DNA from 4 places in the Pseudazoarcus sp. NS36 genome. Region 2 is predicted to be linked to each of the others. Evidence: predicted binding sites of a transcription regulator. Region 2 holds the regulator's gene; each other region holds the start of a gene.
What was found. Region 2 encodes FliA, which starts transcription of late flagellar genes. Its sites were predicted from a motif close to CTAAAGTTNNNNNNNNNNNNGCCGNTA; they were not measured.
Positions count from the first base shown of each region.

Region 1 (3,558 bases), on a different contig from region 2:
CGCCAGACCGCCCCCCACCCCGGCAACCAGCGCAAGCATGAGCAGCACCAATGCCACCATGCGAACGCGCCCCGACCACGTTTCAAGCGCTTGCGCCAGGCCCAGGCGCCCGCCCAGCCGCACCGCACGCGCAACAATGCGCGGCTCGAATCCCGCCGCCTCGCTGCGCGCCGCCACCATTACCGCAGCATCGACGACCCTGCCTTGCGCGCGTTCGTGCAGGCGCACGGCCTCGGCCAACCAGCGAGCTTCAAAGGAGAGAGGAGAATCGGGCAGCATATGACGCAGATCAAATCCGGCTGAATCGAGCCCATAGCATAGCCGAGACGCCAGCGCAGACAGGATCGCCGCCGGTTATACTTCTCTCGTCAGCACGCACATGGAATGACATGAGCAAGCTCCCGCTACAACCTCTGGACATCGCACGCGAAACGCTCAGGCAACTGGCGCAGCGCCGCATTCCGCCCACGCCGGACAATTTTCGCGAGCTCTATCACGAAATCTCCGGCACGCTCGCTGATACGCCCTTCCCCTCTCCGGAACTGCGCCGCATCGCGTCCGCACTGCCGCGCGACACCCAGGAGCGCGTGCGCCTGGCCAACCAGTTCGACGACGCCATCGACAGTACTGACTGGACTGCCATCGGCAACGCCCTGCACGCCAGCCTGGCCGCCTTGCCTGACGCCCCGCCCGCGTGGAGCGCGCTGCTGCGCGAACTGATGGGCCAGATCGACACGCCCCACCAGCGCCTCACCCGCGCACGCAAGCTGGCCTCGCTCGACCACGTGCTGAGCGCCAACGCCAATAACGCAGACCTGCTCTTTGCTCGTCTGCGCGGGCTGGTGCAGGGTTGGCAGCGAGAACCACTGGGCGACTCGCGCACAGAATTTGCCGAAGCCGGCACGGAAGACACCCCGACCCCGGTCGTCGAACGTCGCGCCAGCCGTCCGACCGAAGAGGCCGCGCCGTCTGCGGGCGACACCCCGTTCGCCCAATGGCTGGTGGTGCTGTTGCAACGCGGAGTCGTCCCGCTGCTGGCCGACAACGCAGCCCTGATTGCCGAAGCCCTGCAACTCGCCACCTCGATTGCCTCGGCCGCGCAACAGGACCAACCCGACGAGAGCATTGCCGCCCGCCTGCGCACCTTCGCCGCGCAGCTCGAATGGGCCGGCGAGGACCAGCGCGCCATCCGCGGGGCCCTGCTCAATCTGCTGCGCCTCATCGTGGACAACATCGGCGAGCTGGTCATCGACGACCAGTGGCTGCATGGCCAGGTCGCAGCGCTTGGCCGCATGTTCGACATGCCGCTCGACATTCGCGCGCTCGACGACCTGGAACGTCGCCTGCGTGACGTCATCGACAAGCAGAAGCACCTCAAGCGCCAGCTCACCGACGCGCAGGAACGCCTCAAGAGCATGCTCGTCGGCTTTGTGGACCGGCTGGCCGGGCTCAACGAGTCCACCGGCGCCTACCAGCAGACCCTCACCGAATGCGCCGAACGCATCCGCAGCGCCGACGACGTCAATCAGCTCAGCGATGTCGTCGAACGCCTGCTGGCAGAAACACAGGCCGTCAAGGAAACCACCGAGCGCTCCAGCGCCGAAATCGGCGCCCTGCGCGAACAGGTCGACGCCGCCAACTCCCTCATCACCCGACTGCAGCGCGAACTCGACGAGACCAGCGAACTGGTGCGCTTCGACCCGCTCACCGGCGTGCTCAACCGCAAGGGACTGGACGAGGCACTCGAGCGCGAGATCGCGCGCATGCGCCGCCAAAGCCTGACGATGTGCGTCGGCCTGCTGGATCTCGACAATTTCAAACAGCTCAACGACACCTTCGGCCACCGTACCGGCGACGAGGCCTTGCGCCACCTCGCCGACGTTGCCCGCGGCGCCCTGCGCCAGGAAGACATCATCGGCCGCCTCGGCGGCGAGGAGTTCCTCGTGCTGCTGCCCGACGCAGACGAAGAACAGGCCACCCAGATCATGACGCGCCTGCAGCGCGCGCTGACCACTCACATCTTTCTGGCCGACAACAGCCGCGTCCTGATCACCTTCAGTGCCGGCATTGCCCGCGTACTCCCCGACAGCACCGCCCACGACGCCATCGACCGCGCCGACAAGGCCATGTACGCCGCCAAGCGCGCCGGCAAGAACCGCGTCCTCGTCGCGATCTAGCCCCCTGCCTCACCCCCTGCTCCGCTGCAAAGGCGGATGCACTGCACCACTGCGCCCTGCGATTCGGGGTTTGAATACCTAAAGACTTCCCGCCAATTGCCGTTAACTCATCCGTGGCCAGACCGGAAACATCGGGCTGACCGCCGGCGGCGGCAATCCGTCGGGGTGCGCAGGGCGAACATCAAAATTTCCCGCCTCAACACCCTAAAGTTTTTCCGCCGCCGGCCGTTAATTGAATCATCGGCAGGCAGATCGAGCCTCAGCGGATCAAGCGGCCGGGATAACCAACCCCTCTTTCTCGAAGGAGAAGAAGAATGTCTCAGGTAATCAACACCAACGTCGCTTCGCTCAACGCCCAACGCAACCTGCAGTCGTCGCAGAGCTCGCTCGCGACCTCGCTGCAGCGCCTGTCCTCGGGTCTTCGCATCAACAGCGCGAAAGACGACGCCGCCGGCCTCGCGATTTCGGAGCGTTTCACCACCCAGATCCGCGGTATCAACCAGGCCATCCGCAACGCCAACGACGGTATCTCCCTGGCCCAGGTCGGTGAGAGCGCGCTGGCCGAAGTCACTACCAACCTGCAGCGTATCCGCGAACTCGCCGTCCAGTCGGCCAACGCCACCAACAGCGAGTCCGACCGCGCCGCGCTGGACCTCGAGGTTCAACAGCGCCTGGCCGAAATCGACCGCGTTGCTTCGCAGACCGCCTTCAACGGCCGCAAACTGCTTGACGGCAGCTTCGGCAGCGCCACCTTCCAGATCGGTGCCGAAGCCGGCCAGTCGATCAGCCTGAACCTCGGCGCCAGCGCCAGCACCCGTCTGTCCGCGATCGGCCAGGTTGCTACCACCACCACGGCCGGCGCGATCGGCGCCTCCTCGACCGGTGGCAGCAACACGGTTGCGCCGAGCTCCCTGACGTTCGGCACCGCCGGCTCGGTCGATGGCAGCCTGACCGTTTCCGCCTCCAACCGCCTGTTCGGCGACACTGGCGTCAGCGACACGCTCACCCTGGTTCCGGCGAATGCCGACTTTGCGACCGGCGCCAACGCCACGCAAGACGGCACCAACATCCAGACGGTTACCAACTTTGACTACTCTGGCGCAGACCTCGCTCAGTTCGATGTCACGGTCGACGGCAACACCATCGGCATCACCCTGAATGCGGACTACACCGATGCAACGGGTCTCGCCGCGGCCATTGAGGCCCAAGTGCAGGCAGGCGCGGGCGATCTTGCGACCACCACCGTCACTGTTGACGGCGATGGCAACATCCGCTTCGAGAACGCCGGCAACCCCGAAGCAGTGGCAATTTCCGCAGTCGATGCGAACGCCACCGCTGCAGGCTTCGTGAATGATGCTGGTCAGGCCGGCGGCGCAGTCGG
Region 1 is NZ_BAAKJA010000002.1:247,991-251,548, forward strand. It holds gene AC6H0R_RS04295 (DUF2868 domain-containing protein) at 1-279, opposite strand, end outside; gene AC6H0R_RS04300 (GGDEF domain-containing protein) at 390-2,177, shown strand; gene AC6H0R_RS04305 (flagellin N-terminal helical domain-containing protein) at 2,492-3,558, shown strand, end outside.
Region 1: the regulator FliA is predicted to act here: its motif matches at 2,382-2,408, upstream of AC6H0R_RS04305 (flagellin N-terminal helical domain-containing protein).

Region 2 (3,558 bases):
CTCGGCTGATTGACGGAGACGCTGCGAAAGGCGGAAAGCAGGGAATCGGAAAGGATGCGGTATTTGCCCTCGTTGACCGAGGACAGCGAATACATCACGACAAAGAAGGCAAACAGCAGCGTGATGAAGTCGGCGTAGGAGACCAGCCAGCGCTCGTGATTCTCGGGATGCTCATCGTGCTGGCGGCGTTGGCGCTGGCGCGGCATGGCGCCCTCACACCAGATAGCCGCGCATGCGGGCTTCGATGATGCGCGGGTTCTCGCCGTTGCCGATGCCGACCAGCGCGTCGACGATCATCTCGCGCTCGGCCGAGATGCGCCCGATGTGCGCCATGAGCTTCTTGGCAAACGGCAGGAAAACCAGGTTGGCAAAGCCCACACCGTAGATGGTGGCGACAAAGGCCACGGCAATGCCGGCGCCCAGCCGCGAGGGCTCGGAGAGGTTTTCCATGACGTGGATCAGGCCCAGCACGGCCCCCAGAATGCCGATGGTCGGCGAATAACCACCGGCCGCTTCCCACACGCGGGCGCCGAGTTTCATCTGGGCTTCGGAGGCGTCGATCTCGACGTTCATCAGCTCGCGCAGGCGCTGCGGATCCACGCCATCGACCAGAAACTGCAGGCCACGCCGCAAAAACGGATCGTCCTGTTGTTCGATACGCGGCTCCAGGGCCAGCAGGCCGTCACGTCGGGCGATGGTGCCCCATTGCGTGACCAGCCCGATGAGCTCTTCACCACGCTCGGGCGGCGGCACGAAGACCCAGCGGGTCATGCGCGCACCCTCGACAAAGACCTTGAACGGGCTCTGCAGCATCACGGCGCCGAGCGTACCGCCGATGACGATGAGCAAGGCCGTGGGTTGGAACAGGGAGGCAACATGACCGCCTTCCAGCACCTGCCCGACGACAATCGCGGCAATACCGAGAACGAGGCCGAACAGGCTGATGCGATCCATCGGCTAGCCGCTCAGACCTTGGCGCGCGGCGGACGACCGCGCCGCTTGGCCGACAACGGGGCTGCCCCGTCGGAGAAGACGTGTGCGCGCAGGCGGGCCACGGCCTGGCTGTGCAACTGACACACGCGTGATTCGGTGACGCCCAGCACTTCGCCGATTTCGCGCAGGTTGAGTTCTTCCTCGTAATACAGGCTCATCACCATCTGTTCGCGTTCGGGCAGGGCCTCAATGGCCTTGACCAGATTGCGGCGCAGATCGGCGTCTTCGAGCATGCCGAGCGGATTGGCGTCCTGATCGACGATGTGACGTTCGAGGAAGTCGTCATCCTCGCTGCCGCTGAAATCCTCGAAATACACCAGCTGGTGGCCGCGAGCGTCCTGCAGGATCTGCTGGTACTCGGGCAGCGGCACGCCGACTTCATCGGCCAGCTCGGTTTCGGACGGCGGGCGCCCGAGGCGTTGTTCCAGCGTCTGCACGGCAGATTCCACGCGGCGCATGTCGCGACGCAGGCTGCGCGGCATCCAGTCATCTTCGCGCAGGCCGTCGAGCATGGCGCCGCGGATACGCTGCGCGGCGTAGGTCTCGAACTGCGCACCAAGGCCGTCCTCGTAACGCGAGACGGCATCGAGCAGGCCGATCATGCCGTTCTGCATGACGTCGTCGAGCTGCACGCTGGCCGGCAGCTTCGCCATCAGGTGATAGGCGATGCGCTTGACCAGTGGTGCATACAGCTCAACCAGTTGTGCCTTGTCGGGGTTGCCTTCGGAGTCGTACATCCACAGAGCCCGGGTGTTGCGGGGCGCAACCCGCCCCTTGCCGACATTATGCACGCCGGAAGCACGGGTTTGACCGATGGGTGCAGCGACTTTTCGGGCAGTGGTCAGCATCGACGCTTCTTCCTCACAACGTCGCGCCGCGTGGCGGCGTGAGACGCGCCCCACTGAGCGATGCCAGGCGGCGCAGGAAAGCCGCCTCAGGTTCGCGCGGCGAAGATTCGACAACATCGGCCGTCAGCCCACCGGCCAGATCGTCGCGCTCGACTTCGCCAAGCCAGGCCAGCGGCACGCCAACGTGCTTGCGCACCAGCGCGTCGAGGCTGTCGAAGAAGGCATTGGCCTCGTTGCGCGAGCGTGCGCCGGACACCGCCACATGCAGCGAGCCGGCGCCGGCCGCAGCCAGTGCCTTGATGACCGAATAGGCTTCGATTGCACCGCTGCGGCTGGCCTCGGCCACCAGCAGGCGGCGCGGCGCGGCGAACACGAAGGGCGACGGGTCTGCCGCCTCCTCGCTGTCGGCGTGCACCAGCACGATGCCGGCGTAGCGATGCAGGCTGCGCAGCGCATCGATAAGTTGTGTGCGGCGTTCTTCGTCGAGCAGCGGCAAGGCCAGCGCGGCGGCACTGACCGGCACGCGGCCAACCAGCCCCGGCACGGACTGCACCAGCGAGGCGGCTTCGCACTGTCCGCCCAGCACGCCGAGCAGATCGCCGCCGTCGGCCACGCCCAGCGACGGCGCCAGCGAATGTTCGCCGCGCGCCTCATCCAGAATCAGCACGCGCTCGGCACGCGCCGCGAGACGGAAGGCCGTGCGCACTGCGGTAGTCGTACGCTCGCGGCCGGTGGTGTACAGCGCAACCACCGTGGGCGGTGCGCGTCGGAACAGCCGGCGCAGACCGGCTGCCTGATCTTCGTGGCTGTCGATCATGTCGGGCCTCCGCTCAAGCACCGGCACCAGCGGCAAACTTCAGCGCCGCCTCGTCGGCATCGAGTTTCCACGCCGCATCACGCACGCGGGCGTTGAGGCTGCGATGCAGCAGGTAGGCGCGGTTGGGCAGGTGCAGGTCTTCCGGCACGCGCTGACCGTTGGTGACGTAGAACACTTCCAGTCCATTGGAAATCGCGGCACCGACAGCCGGCGCCAGCGACACGGCCTCGTCGACCTTGGTCAGCACGCAGCCGGCCAGATCCGGGCCCTTCCAGGCGTCAATGACGTCATCAAGCGTTTCACCGCTGGCGGTGGCATTGAGCAGCAGCAGGCGGTGCACGTTGCCGGCGCCGGAGAGCATGGCGGCCTGCTTCATGACCATTTCGTCACGCTGGCTCATGCCGACCGTGTCGATCAGGATCATGTGCTTGCCGCGCAGCTCGGCAATGGTCTGGCGCAGGTCGGAGGCGTCACGCACCGGGAATACCGGCACGCCGAGAATGCGGCCGTAGATGCGCAGTTGCTCTTGCGCGCCGATGCGGTAACCGTCGGTGGTGATCAGTGCGATCTTGTCGGCGCCATGGCGCATCACGCAGCGCGCGGCGATCTTGGCGGTGGTGGTGGTCTTGCCCACACCGGTCGGGCCGACAAGGGCGAACACGCCACCACGATCGATCAGATCGGCGTCCGACGACATGGCGCGCAGATCGCGGCCAAGCGTGTTGCGCACGACCGTGCGGGCCTCGTCGGCGCTGTGTGCTTCATCAACGGATTCGACCAGCTTGCGCGCCAGACGCGTGGGGAAACCGGCGTCGAGCAATTCGCCCAGCACTTCGGCCGCACCCGGTGCATTGCGACGCGTGTCGCCCCAGGCAAAGGCCGCGAGCTGGCGTTCGATCA
Region 2 is NZ_BAAKJA010000006.1:97,934-101,491, reverse strand. It holds gene motD (flagellar motor protein MotD) at 1-206, opposite strand, end outside; gene AC6H0R_RS10715 (flagellar motor protein) at 214-954, opposite strand; gene AC6H0R_RS10710 (RNA polymerase sigma factor FliA) at 966-1,730, opposite strand; gene AC6H0R_RS10705 (MinD/ParA family ATP-binding protein) at 1,855-2,658, opposite strand; gene flhF (flagellar biosynthesis GTPase FlhF) at 2,672-3,558, opposite strand, start outside.

Region 3 (3,558 bases), on a different contig from region 2:
CAGCACTCGAGAGGTCGAACATCGGCCGGTTCTGCTCGTCGACGATCTGCACGCGCAAGCCCTCCGGCGTGATGTCGATCAGGATCTGGTCGCGAAAAGCACGCAGATTGGGGTTGGCCTCGATCAGGGCCTCGATGCGCCCCTTCATGCTCACCAGTCGCGCGCGCTCGCGCGAATCCTGTCCCTCGATATCCACCGGCACGGCTTCGCGCGCGCGCGCGGCCTCGAGGTTGATCATGCGGCGCTGCGGCTCCACGTCACCGCGCTTGACCTGACCGACCGAGCGCGAAAGGTCCTCGCCTCCGCCGGGAATGATGCTGGAACTGTCACCTGCGCCGCTGCCGCCACTCTGGGAGACTTTGAGCGGACTCTGAAAGAAATCGGCAATACCCTTGAGGTCACCGTCCGCGGTGGAACCCAGCAGCCACAACAGCAGGAAGAAGGCCATCATCGCCGTCACGAAGTCGGCATACGCGATCTTCCACGCCCCGCCGTGGTGGCCTCCATGTCCGCCCTTGTTCACACGGCGGACAACGATTGGCTGCTGGGTATCGTCGCTCATCGCTCAGGCCGACGTCGCGGAAGAAGTCCGACGCACGTCGCTCATGTTCACTTCTTGCGGCTCTTGATGTCTTCCTCAAGCTCGAGGAAGCTCGGACGGTCAGCGGCAAACAGCACTTTACGGCCGAATTCCACTGCAACCTGCGGCGCATAGCCATTCATGCTGGCCAGCAGCACGACCTTGATGCACTGGTACACCTTGCCTTCCGCCTCCACGCGCTGCGCGAGCTGGCTGGAGATGGGCTGCACAAATCCGTATGAAAGCAGGATGCCGAGGAAGGTACCGACCAACGCCCCACCCAACATCTTGCCCAGTACTGCGGGGGGCTCACCCACCGAGCCCATGACGTTAACCACCCCCATCACCGCCACGACAATACCGAAGGCCGGCAGCGCGTCACCGACCTTGGCCATCACGTCGGAGGGTGCCTGTGCCTCATGGTGGTGGGTTTCAATCTCGACGTCCATCAAGGCTTCGATCTCGAAGGCATTGAGGTTGCCGCCAACCATCATGCGCAGGTAGTCGGTGAGGAACTCGACAGCGTGGTGGTCAGCCACCACGTCAGGATATTTGGAGAACAGCGTGCTCGACTCTGGATTCTCGATGTCGGCCTCGATGGCCATGAGGCCTTCCTTGCGAACCTTGGCCAGCACCTCGTACATCAACGCCAGCAGGTTCATGTACAGCGCCTTGTTGTAGCGCTGCCCCTTGAGCACGCTGGGCAGCGCTCCAAGGGTGGATTTCATGATGCGGGGCGAGTTGCCGGCGACGAAGCCACCGACCATCAGACCGAAGATGGCGATGTACTCCAGCGGCACCCATAGGGCCATCAGGCTGCCGTGCACCGCATAGGTGCCGATCGAGGACAACAGAACGATTACATATCCGACGAGTAGAAGCACCCAGACACCTCGACCGCTACATGCACAAACAAACCCCGGAGCGCACGCCTAGCCGGGAACGGTATCTTAAAGTAACGGTAGTACCCGTGGAAACTTGACCCAAAAAAAGCCGCCCGAAGGCGGCTTTTTTTAACGAACCGGCAGATGATCAGTCCACCAGCGCTGCCTGACCGCGTACGGCGCGCGCATTGATGCTGACCTTGCCCTGCTTCTTGCCCTTGCCAGCGCGTGAAGGCATGTTGCACAGACCGCAGGTGTAATCGTGCACCGGGTCATAGGCATGGGCGACGTACTTGCCGCCGCAGCTGCCGCACTGCGCGAGCTGCATCATGTCGGCATCGAAGAAGCGCACCAGCGTCCACGCCCGCGTGATACTCAACACCGGCTCCAGCGCAGCGGCGTCGATGTGATCCAGATACAGGTGGTAGGCCTTGATCACGGCATCCAGCCCGCTGAGGCCCGGACGCTGACGGAAATAAGCGTGAAAGGCCATGAACAGCGAACCATGCACGTTCGGCTGCCAGGCCATGAACCAGTCTGTAGAGAACGGCAGCATGCCCTTGGGAGGCGACATGCCGCGCACCTCCTTGTAGATCTTGAGCAAACGCTCACGACTGAGACCGGTTTCGGCCTCCAGCATCTGCATGCGAGCCCCCAGGCTCACCATCTCGACGGCCCGACGGACGTCCTCGGCATCAGCAATCACGCTCTTGTTCTTCATTTCCGGTTCCTCACGACGATTCATCCGTCGGTTTGCTGGCCGCCACGATGGCGGCGTGGATGCTCGAGCTGGCGGCATCCCTTCCTTCCCCTGCGAGCAGCCCCGCAAGCAATACGTCGTCAAAGCGAAACGCCGGCAACACCATCTGACTGCTGGCCATGCGTACCAGGCGTGCAGCCGACATCGCGATCAGCAGATCAGCCACTGCATCGCTGATACCGAGCCGGAACATTGCGGTCTCACGATCCTCACGCAGCATCTTCTGCGCGAGCATCAGATACGCAAGATTGAGTTCGCGGATTTCGTCCTGGTAATCGCTTCGCTTCAACTATGTCGGCACTTTTAAATGCGTACGGCCCGAACTTAAAGTGATTTCTCACCAAACACAACCGGATACATCCGCGCTTGGCAAAAAAGCCACAGCAGCATCAGGGTTGAGCAGCGCGGATCAGGGCTGCTGAACAGCGTGAATCGCATTGCGACCACCCTGTTTCGACACATAAGCCCCCTGGTCGGCCAGCTTGATCAAGGCCGCCGCATTCTCCACGTCAGGACGCAGTTCGGCAGCTCCGATGCTCACGCTCAAGGGCGCCAGCACCCCCGCAAAATCGAGCGGCGTTTCACGTACGGCACGACGCGCGCGCTCCGCGCCCGCCCGCACGGACTCCAGATCCGCACCGGGACAGATGACCAGAAACTCGTCGCCACCAATGCGGCAGATCACGTCATGCACGCGCAAGGCCTTGCGCAGCGTATGCGCCACATGCGTCAGAGCCGCATCGCCGGCGTCATGACCGAAGCGATCATTGATCTCCTTGAGGTAATCGACGTCGATTGCCAAGCACGACAGCGGTCGGCCGCTGCGCTCGGCTACCGCCCATTCCTGCTCAAGGCGGTTCATGGCATAGCGGCGATTGTGGAACCCCGTCAGCGGGTCGGTCAGCGCCATGTCCTGCAAGCGCCGGTTGGTGATCGCCAATTGCGCCGCAAAGCCATGCAGTTCCTGACGATCATGCTCCAGCTCACGCTGCAGGCGCACTTCGCGCAGACCTGCCCGCAGACGCGCTTGAAGCAGCCGCGGCACCACATCCATCGGCACCGCATCGTCGCCGCCAGCCTCCAGCAGCACGACCAGGGCCTCATCGCTGCGCTCGACCACCCGCAACAGCAAATGCATCACCCGACCGGCGCTGGTGCGCCGCAGCGCCCCCACCAGATCCTTGACCTCGCAACTCGCATCGGTACAGCCCAGCACCATCATGTGTGGCTGCAACTCCAGCGCGAACTCAAGCGCGTCGCTGACATCCCCGCTCTCAACCACCGAGCAATCCTCGGCCTTCAGCAACTCGACCACCTGGCGGCGGCGTCCGCTC
Region 3 is NZ_BAAKJA010000001.1:260,808-264,365, forward strand. It holds gene motB (flagellar motor protein MotB) at 1-562, opposite strand, end outside; gene motA (flagellar motor stator protein MotA) at 610-1,464, opposite strand; gene flhC (flagellar transcriptional regulator FlhC) at 1,613-2,185, opposite strand; gene flhD (flagellar transcriptional regulator FlhD) at 2,196-2,513, opposite strand; gene AC6H0R_RS01250 (sensor domain-containing diguanylate cyclase) at 2,634-3,558, opposite strand, start outside.
Region 3: the regulator FliA is predicted to act here: its motif matches at 1,537-1,563, upstream of motA (flagellar motor stator protein MotA).

Region 4 (3,558 bases), on a different contig from region 2:
AAGGGTCTTGGCCGTGTTCATGACTTCGACGTTGTTCTGGTAGGAACGCGACGCGGAGATCATGTTGACCATCTCCTCGACCACATTCACGTTGGGCATTTCGACATAGCCCTCGCCGTTGGCGGCGGGGTTGGTCGGGTCATACGTCAGGCGCATCGGCGCGGCGCTTTCGACCACCCCGGTCACCTTCACGCCCTGAGCCTCAGGCCCTGCAACCGGCACGGCCTGGAAAACCACCTGTTTGGCGCGGTAGGGCTGGCCATCCTCACCGACCACGCTGTCGGCGTTGGCAAGGTTGGAGGCCGTCGTGTTCAGCCGCAGCGACTGCGCACTGAGCGCCGAGCCGGCGATATTGAAGACGTTGAACATGCTCATGATTCAGCCTCCCTCGCTCACTGGCCCGTGATGGCGGTACGCATGCCGTTCAGCAGGCCGTTGATGAAGGTCACGCTGGCCTCGTAGTGCAGCGAGTTCTCGGCATAGGCAGCGCGCTCGACGTCCATATTCACGGTGTTGCCATCGACCGCCGACTGCAGCTCCTGACGAAAGCCGATATGGCCCTCGAAGGGCGTTGCACCAGCCACCGGCAAATGTCCCGCAGAAGTCGTCTTCATGTTCAGCGCCGCTCCCTGCTTACCCATCGCGCCGGCCAGTGCGCTGCGAAAATCAATGTCCTTGGCCTTGTAGTTCGGCGTGTCAGCGTTGGCGATGTTCGACGCCAGCAGTTCCTGGCGGCGGGCTTGCACATTCAGCGCGGTCTGATGGAACCGCAGTGCGTCATCGAGCATGGCTTTCATGCTTCACCTCTCGTATCTCGGTGTCCCGTCAAATGTTTCCGTCAGGGACAACTGCCCTATTGCAGCTTTCGTGCCAGCATCGTATGTCCGTGCCCTGCTCGCTCTTCGTCCGATAAGAGGCGGCTTTTCCGGCCAATTTCGCCGCTTTCGCCAGCTGCCTTGCCGCTCCGCCGGCAGTCTTTGCCGGTTGTCGTCACCCACTGCCGACACGCAGACCGCACGGGCCGGCACGGCACGCCACTTGCAAGCTCCGTGCCTTGCCGATGTGCCGACCACGTGATGCAATGCCGCCATGAATCGATTCGCCTGCCTCCTGTTCGCCTGTGCCTGCGCCCTGCCCGTTGGCGCCCCGGCCCAACAAGCCTCTGCCCCGGTGGAAGCCGCCGTGCGTGCCCTGCTCGAACGCGAAACACATGGCCTGCCCGGCGAGATCGAACTGGAGGTCGGTGTGCTCGCCCCGGCCAACCAACTGCCGCCCTGCGCTGCGCCAGAGGCGTTTCTGCCGTCCGGAGCAATCGCCTGGGGCCAGCTCAGCGTGGGCGTGCGCTGTACCTCGCCGGCGAACTGGACGGTATATCTGCCGGCGCGCGTGAAGGTCATTGCGGACTACGTGGTGGCGCGCAATGGCCTGCGCCCGGGACAGACCATCGGCCCGCAGGATCTGCGCCTGGAGCGTGGCGATCTGGCCGCCCAGTCCGGCAAGGTACTGAGTGATCCATCGCGCGCCATCGGGGTACGCACCAGCCGCGGCATCGCCGCCGGCAGCCCCCTGCGTGAAGAACACCTGCGGCTGCCGCCTGCGGTGGAATCGGGTCAGACCGTGAAGATCGTCGGTATCGGCAGCGGCTTTGAGATCGGCGGAGAAGGCCGTGCCCTCGGCCGCGCCGCCGACGGCGAAAGCGTGCGCGTACGCCTGCCCAACGGCAGCATCGTCAACGGTGTCGCACGGGCAGGCGGCGTGGTGGAACTGCGTTTCTGAAGCCGGTGTGCGATCATTGGGGCCGTTGTGACGGCGTCGCAGCGCGGATGAACGCAAGGCATCCACGCATGCGCAAAAAAACAAAAAATTTAATTCGCTAAAGTTTTCTGCAGGGCTGCCGTCCACTACATCAGGAACCCATTCGGGCCGCCCTCACTGGAGTACACACGTGAAGATCGAAGGAACCAGCAAAGGCGTCAGCTCCCCGCTCGCGGGTGAGAATCGCGCCAAACCCGCCAGCCCCGCGCCGCAAGGCAGTGGCGCCGGACAGTCGGGCACGGTTGAACTGTCACCGTTGTCGTCCAGCCTCGCCAAGGCCGAAGCCGCAGCCGCCGCAACCCCGGCGGTCGATCAGGCGCGCGTTGACGAAATCCGTCAGGCCATCAGCGAAGGCCGCTTCAAGATGGACGCCAACCGTATCGCCGACGGCCTGCTCAACAGTGTCCGCGAAATGCTGGGCAACGCCGGCAAGGCATGATCCCCGCCACCGCCCGCGTACGATTCGCTCAAGCCATCGACGCCGAACTCGCGTCGCTGGAGCGCTTTCGCGAACTGCTGCAGCGCGAGCAGGCCCTGCTCATCGCCGGCGACACCGAAGCGCTGATCTCGCTCACCCCGAAGAAATCTGCCCTCCATCAGCAACTGCAGCGCCAGCACGACGCGCTGAGCATGCTGCTCGGCCAGCACGGCATCGCCCCGTCCGCCGAATCCATCCGCCAGATCTGCGAAGGCCTGCCCGACGTACTCACGCGCTGGGACAGCATTCTCGACATCGGCGCCGAAGTGAAGTCGCTGAACGAACTCAACGGCAAGCTCATCCAGGAGCGCATGCAGAACAACCAGGCGGCACTGTCCGTCCTGCTCTCTGTTGCCGATCAGCCTTCGCTGTATGACGCGGACGGCAGCCCGCGCCCGAGCGGCCGCGGCCGCCACCTCGGCAGCGCCTGATTCCCGCATCCCGTTTCATGCCTTGCGGTAGGCACCCCGCCCCCGCAGCGGTTATGCTTGTGCGCCGCCATCCCACGGACCCTCGCAAGCATCCATGACAGGCAAGACCTACGACGAATCCTCCTTCCGCGTCCTCAAGGGACTGGAGCCGGTGCGCGAACGCCCGGGCATGTACACCCGCACCGACTCGCCCGCCCACATCATCCAGGAAGTCATCGACAACGCCGCCGACGAGGCGCTCGGCGGCTTCGCCAAGAAGATCCACGTCACGCTGCATCTGGACGGCTCGGTTACGGTGGCCGACGACGGCCGCGGCATCCCGGTCGGCCTGCACCCCGAGGAAGGCGTGCCGGTGGTGGTGCTGGCCTATACCCGGCTGCACGCGGGCGGCAAGTTCGACAAGCGCGAGGGCAACAGCGCCTATGCCTTCTCCGGCGGCCTGCACGGCGTCGGTGTGGCGGTGACCAATGCGCTGTCGACGCGCGTAGAGCTTGAGGTCAAGCGCGAGGGCAAGATCCACCGTATTGATTTCGCCGACGGCGGCGAGCACATCGGCCAGATCCGCGTCGAAGGCGAGTGCGGCCGCCAGAGCGGCACACGGGTGCGCGTGTGGCCAGACCCGAAATACTTCGAAGCGCCGCGTGTACCGCTCAACGAACTCGAACGTCTGCTGCGCAGCAAAGCGGTGCTGCTGCCCGGCGTTTCAGTACGCCTCGACACCGAACAGGCCAACGGACCGGCGCTGTCGAAGACCTGGAGCTACCCCGAAGGCCTGGCCGGCTACATGCGCGAAGTCGCCGGTGAGCAGGAACCGGTCGCACCGATCTACACCGC
Region 4 is NZ_BAAKJA010000002.1:284,461-288,018, forward strand. It holds gene flgC (flagellar basal body rod protein FlgC) at 1-375, opposite strand, end outside; gene flgB (flagellar basal body rod protein FlgB) at 393-797, opposite strand; gene flgA (flagellar basal body P-ring formation chaperone FlgA) at 1,090-1,776, shown strand; gene flgM (flagellar biosynthesis anti-sigma factor FlgM) at 1,946-2,254, shown strand; gene AC6H0R_RS04495 (flagella synthesis protein FlgN) at 2,251-2,724, shown strand; gene AC6H0R_RS04500 (DNA topoisomerase IV subunit B) at 2,819-3,558, shown strand, end outside.
Region 4: the regulator FliA is predicted to act here: its motif matches at 1,874-1,900, upstream of flgM (flagellar biosynthesis anti-sigma factor FlgM).